Regions from separate parts of the Solibacillus sp. FSL H8-0523 genome, predicted to be linked through region 2. Evidence: riboswitches for the same ligand, from Rfam matches in the RefSeq annotation. Region 2 holds a riboswitch; the other holds the start of a gene.
The links. Region 2 has a riboswitch for glycine ahead of gcvT (glycine cleavage system aminomethyltransferase GcvT). Riboswitches for the same ligand answer to the same signal wherever they lie in the genome.

Region 1 (3,178 bases), 400 kb from region 2:
CTTCGATGTTTTTTGACATCGAATGACTTTGCTTAAACGATAAACCGGCAATCATAATTGCCAAGAGAATGCCGATTGTAATAATTAGTAATAATTTGTGATAAACTTTTAAATTTTTTAGTAATCTCATATAATACTCCTTTTGAAATAGTGTGTATCACGGATTTTATACTATATAAATGGCTATTACTAGTCGAATTACCTATTTTGTAAAATATAAATTATTTAGAAATTTGAGTTATTCTCAACGATTTAGAATAATGGGATTTGTGTAAATAATTAATTTATGTTAGATTTTTGATTTTTGAAACAAAATGGATGCAAAAACGACTAATGAATTAAAAGGGAAGGAGGTATTTGTTATGAAAAGGATTTTTGTGCTGTTATTGGTACTGTTTGTAGCGAGTTTGACTGCATGTAACAAGACAGATCAAGTGAAGCCCGTTTCAGGCGATGGATATCAGGAGGTAAAGGAGCCATCTAACGAAAATGCACTAGATTATGAGCTCTTGTTGCATCTTGATTCCATACCACACGAGCTAGGAATTTCGATGGCTCTCGTAGAGAAGGAGTCACTGTATCAATCTTGGGCAGAAATTTTCCATTTTGAGACAATCCCCAACGTTGATTTTGAGAAAGAAGAGGTACTCTTTGTGACAGCTTATTCGAATGGCTGTGGCCTAGTGGTGGATACAGTGACGCAACAAGCAGATACGCTTTACGTTGAGCTAAATTACCCAGAAGAACTGCGCAACAAAAAAAACCTCGTTTGTACAGAAATCGCCCTGTCAAATACGTATGTCATGAAAATGCCAAAAACTGGCGCGACAAAAGGGACATTAACAGCTCCTGGTACGGTGTTATTAGAAAAACAATCGATTTTACCTTAGAGAAGCGACAGCGACATAGTGATGTTACATGTGAACGGATGGAAGTTATATCACATGTGACATTTTTTTGTGAGCAATAATTCTTTAATTTGAAGTGATAATGTTAGAAATGAAGTGGTTTTGCTTGTTTTCTTGTTCTGCTGGTGTGATGTGTTGTTGTAATATCGGTGAATCGTGCTAGTATTAGTTATTGTACAATAATAGTATTGAACGCGAAGCAATTTTGCAGATGGAAGATGCCTGAAGCAAATTGTACAACTACATAATAATCAAGCGAAGATCGCTGTGGATCACACTACAGACGGGAGCAGTTTCTGGAGAGAGCGCTAAATGCGTCGCCGAAGGGTTCATAATCTCAGGCAAAAGGACAGAAGAGTAATGAGAGACGTTGTTATTCTTACGTATACAGGGACTAGTGTATTTACTAGTCCCTTTTTTATTTTCAGAAAATTCACTTGATGAACCGCGAAGATATCTATTATTTCGGGCTGCAAAAGCGGTACGTAAATAAAACCTTTGGAGGAAATCGTCTTGGAACAACATGAATTAAAGCGCGACCTAAAAAACCGTCATGTACAATTGATTGCGATTGGTGGAACAATCGGAACGGGGCTGTTTTTAGGGTCAGGTAAAGCGATTGCACTCGCAGGGCCATCAATCATTTTAGCTTACTTAATCGTAGGTATTGCCATTTTCTTCGTCATGCGTGCGTTAGGGGAGTTATTACTATCAAAAGGCGGCTATTCTTCATTTACGGAATTTGCCACAGAATATTTAGGAGACTGGGCAGGCTATGTAACCGGCTGGACGTATTGGTTTTGCTGGATCATGACCGCAATGGCTGACATTATCGCGGTCGGGATGTACACGCAGTACTGGTTTGATATCCCGCAATGGGTACCAGCAATCATCTGTTTAGTTGTGTTATTAGCACTGAATTTATTAACGGTGAAACTATTTGGGGAACTCGAATTCTGGTTCGCCTTAATTAAAATTATTACGATTGTTGCATTAATCGCAATCGGTATTGTGTTACTAGTTATTGGCTTTGAAACAGATTCAGGGAAAGTAGCGGTATCGAATCTTTGGGAGCACGGAGGGTTATTCCCGAACGGTGCATTTGGCTTCTTAATGGCCTTCCAAATGGTCGTCTTCGCCTTTGTTGGGGTAGAGTTAGTTGGGGTTTCGGCTGCAGAAACAGCGAATCCGCAAAAAAATATTCCTTCAGCGATTAACAAAATTCCATTACGTATTTTATTATTCTACGTAGGGGCATTATTTGTAATTTTAACAATCAACCCATGGGATACGCTAAGCGCTGAGAGCTCACCATTCGTGCAAGTGTTTGCATTAGTAGGGATTCCAGTTGCAGCAGGTTTAATTAACTTTGTTGTGTTAACGTCAGCAGCATCAGCTGGTAACAGTGGCTTATTCTCAACGAGCCGTATGCTATTTAGCTTAGGGAAAAACAAGCAAGCGCCGGCATCTATGGCGAAATTAAACAAAAATGCTGTCCCACAAAACGGTTTGGTGTTATCGGCGATTGTGGTTTCAATCGGTGCGTTACTAAGCTATTTAATGCCCGAAAATGCATTTAGTGTGGTAACGACGATCAGTGCAATCTGCTTTATTTGGGTATGGAGCATTATTTTGATCTCACATATCATCTACAAAAAGCGTCACCCAGAATTGCACAAAGCATCGCACTTTAAAGCACCATTAACACCATTTATCAACTATGTCGTATTAGCATTCTTTGCGTTTTTATTAGTGGTAATGGCGGTTTCTGAAGCAACGCGTATGGCATTACTATTAACACCAATTTGGTTTGTGATGCTGTTTGTTCTATACTTCATGCGTAAAAAATAATGAGGAGCTGTACGGGATCGTGTCCGTACAGCTTTTTTGTGCTTTTTAGCGAAAATAGAGAAACCTAACTTTCTAACAATTTTGCTCGTATTTCTTCAATTTTTCTAAACTTTTGACCAATACCTAGATTCCACTTCTTCTGGTTAAAAAAAAGATTATTCGCCACCCGAAAAACTTGCTATGATGGGAACAGTTTATTGATTTAGCGTAGCGAATTATTTCCGTAGTTATTCGGATATTTGAGAAGGAGTAGCAGCATGAGTATTAAAAAAGCAAACTTCCTATTAGTGCTGGTCACGGTTGCATGGGGAGCTTCGTATTTATTTACCAAAACAGCAGTAGCAGAGTTAGCACCGTTTACGCTAATTGCGTACCGTTTTTTATTAGCATTTTTCATTACAGCCCTTGTCTTTTGGAAG
Region 2 (3,178 bases):
CAGCAACAAATTGATGACATGTTTTATACGTGGTACTTCGCTGAGGGTACAATATGTGTTACGTATGAAATCGATGGGGTGAATAAGGAATTATGCGTTTAACAAGATCAATCAATGAGCAAGGGTTTACTTTGCTAGAAAGCTTGTTACAACTAATTGTCCTCGTTTTATTTTCCTCGATTAGCGTACTCATTATTATATGGATACGCGAAATACAGGATATCAATCAAATAAAACATGATGTCAATTGGGAGTTATTTGTCTATGACATGCAGCAATACAATCAAAATTCGCTTTCAGGAGCCGTTATAACGTCTGGAAGGCTGGCATTTAAACCAATAGGTGATGAGGAAAATCGAACGTTCTTTTTTGAACTTCCAACTGAACATATACGAAAGCGTTCAAATTTAGGAGGGAATGAAACAATGCTTCCTTTTGCAAAACAATTGCAATACGAGCAGCTAGGTAATGAAATTATCATGAAAGTAGTGACAGCGGATGGGAAACTACGTGAAAGAATTCTTGTATTGCCGTTACCTGAATAATGAACGGGGAATCCTGTTTTTAATGGCCATATTTTTATTATTTATTGTTACAGGAGCTGTTTTATATTATATAAATGCATATTTAAGCCAATTAAAAATCTATAATGGATTGGAATCTATTTACGTTCGTGCTACGATAAACATACTAAGTAGTGAGTAAAAGGTTTGAGCAGTTCGTAACTAGAAGAAGGTGATTGGCATGCGAAAAATATATTTAGTTGGATTTATGGGATGCGGAAAAAGTGCAATCGGTAGACGTTTAAGTTATTACTTAAAAATGCCGTACTATGATATGGACCATGAAATCGTTCGACAACAGGGAATGACGATTCCAGAAATCTTTGAAAAGTACGGGGAAACGCGTTTCCGTGAAATTGAAACAGAATTTTTACAAAGGTTTCGGAATGAAGCATGCATTATAGCCACGGGTGGCGGTGTAGCAATCAGCGAGAAAAATCGAAAAATCATGCGCCGTACAGGGCTTGTGTTTTTCTTGGATGCAAAGTTTGACGATATCTACATGCGTATCCGCAACGATAAAAATCGTCCAATTGTTCAAAATTCTACCGAACAAGAATTAGAGCAACTGTACAATAACAGACGTAAATTTTATCGTGAAGCAGGCCATATCCAAGTGTTAACAGCTGGCCGTACATTACGTCAAATTGTCGAATACATTGCATTCCAGGTAAATCGTCTTAAATGCGAATAAAATGCGCATAATATCGATAATTATTCGTGTTTGAAGTTAATTTAAAAAATGTTTGCGTTTTTATGGCATTCAATGTTAGGATATTGCTAAGAGTAATCTTACCAATTTAACAAATTAAAGCTAACGCGGATGATGGTGCGGGGAGAGAACGTGATGTCACGTCGCCGAAGGAGCAAATAGCAAGGGCTATGAATCTCTCAGGCAAAAAGACTCGTATTGGACGCAACTCTGGAGAGCGCTGTATTAGTACAAGACAGCCACCCACGGGGAAAGCCTATTATGTGATCGAATATCAATAATAGGTGTAACTTTCAGGTGCAAGGACAGAGAATCTCGGTAACGGGATTCGTCTGTCCTTTTTTGTGGGATTTAAAATCTGAATTGTTACAAAACTTACATATGAATAAGGAGGACTTGAACATGACAAACGAATTAAAACGAACACCCCTTTTTGATGAATACGCAAAATACGGTGGCAAAACAATTGATTTTGGTGGCTGGGAGTTACCGGTTCAATTTTCATCGATTAAAGATGAGCATGATGCTGTTCGTAATCGCGCAGGCCTTTTTGATGTATCGCATATGGGCGAAATTTTTGTAGAAGGTACAGATGCGCTTAATTACCTACAAAAAATGTTATCAAATGATATTTCAAAAATCGCTATTGGCGGTGCACAGTATAGTGCCCTGTGCTATGAAACTGGTGGAGTTGTAGACGATTTACTAACATATCGTTTAGAAGAAAACCGCTATTTACTTTGTGTCAACGCAGCGAATATCGAAAAAGATTTCGAGTGGCTACAAAAGCATGTAGAAGGCAATGTTACCTTAACAAATGCATCAGCTGACTATGCCCAAATCGCATTGCAGGGTCCTTTATCTGAAGAAGTACTACAAACGTTAACAGAAACAGATTTAACAACAATTAAATATTTCAAATTCCAAGATAACGTAGTCATTGGTGGTCATTCAGTGCTTGTATCTCGCTCTGGTTATACAGGTGAAGACGGCTTTGAGCTTTACGGTACACCGTCAGCAATTGCTGAACTTTGGAATCAAATTTTAGAAGCGGGTAAAGACAAAGGTGTTGTCGCAGCAGGTCTTGGTGCGCGTGATACACTTCGCTTTGAAGCATGCTTACCATTATATGGTCAAGAATTATCAAAAGATATTACACCACTTGAAGCTGGTATTGGCTTTGCGGTGAAATTAGCGAAAGATCCACAATTTATCGGGCAGCAAGCCTTAATCGAATTAAAAGAAAAGGGCTTACCACGTAAATCTGTTGGTATTGAAATGATTGACAAAGGGATTCCTCGTCATGACTATAAAGTGTTCAAAGACGGTACACAAATTGGACTCGTAACAACAGGTACACAATCACCAATGACGAAGCGTAACATCGGTTTAGCTTTAATTGACGCAACATTCGCGGAAGTCGGAATTGAAGTAGAAGTTGAAATTCGCGGAAAGCTCGCAAAAGCTGTAATCGTTGAAAAACCATTTTATAAACGTAGTTAGAAAACATTGAAAAGTTATATTTTCATATCCACCAAATAAAACTTTTGAAAAGAGGGTTATGTAATGAAACATCGTTATTTACCAATGACAGAACTTGATCAACAAGAAATGTTAGCAACGATTGGCGTTGCTACAATTGATGAGCTTTTCGCAGACATTCCTGAAAAAGTACGCTTTAAAGGCGAGTATAAGATTAAACCAGCAAAATCAGAAGCAGCTTTAATGAAAGAATTAGCACAATTAGCAGCAAAAAATAAAGATACAGCAACAAACGTATCATTTTTAGGTGCAGGAGTTTACAACCACTACAAGCCAGTAATTGTAGACCACGTGATTTCTCGTTCTGAGTTTTACACAGCGTATACACCATACCAACCTGAGATTTCTCAAGGAGAATTGC

Region 1: it holds a riboswitch for glycine, as region 2 does, so the genes downstream of both, NSQ62_RS11435 (amino acid permease) here and gcvT (glycine cleavage system aminomethyltransferase GcvT) in region 2, are expected to answer to the same signal.

Annotation. Positions count from the first base shown of each region.
Region 1 covers NZ_CP150291.1:2,317,087-2,320,264, reverse strand. The annotation lists gene NSQ62_RS11445 (methyl-accepting chemotaxis protein) at 1-130, opposite strand, end outside; gene NSQ62_RS11440 (dehydrogenase) at 363-890, shown strand; glycine riboswitch at 1,195-1,271, shown strand; gene NSQ62_RS11435 (amino acid permease) at 1,422-2,759, shown strand; gene NSQ62_RS11430 (DMT family transporter) at 3,017-3,178, shown strand, end outside.
Region 2 covers NZ_CP150291.1:2,720,002-2,723,179, reverse strand. The annotation lists gene NSQ62_RS13515 (hypothetical protein) at 1-102, shown strand, start outside; gene comGF (competence type IV pilus minor pilin ComGF) at 93-545, shown strand; gene NSQ62_RS13505 (shikimate kinase) at 745-1,257, shown strand; glycine riboswitch at 1,387-1,480, shown strand; gene gcvT (glycine cleavage system aminomethyltransferase GcvT) at 1,678-2,778, shown strand; gene gcvPA (aminomethyl-transferring glycine dehydrogenase subunit GcvPA) at 2,842-3,178, shown strand, end outside.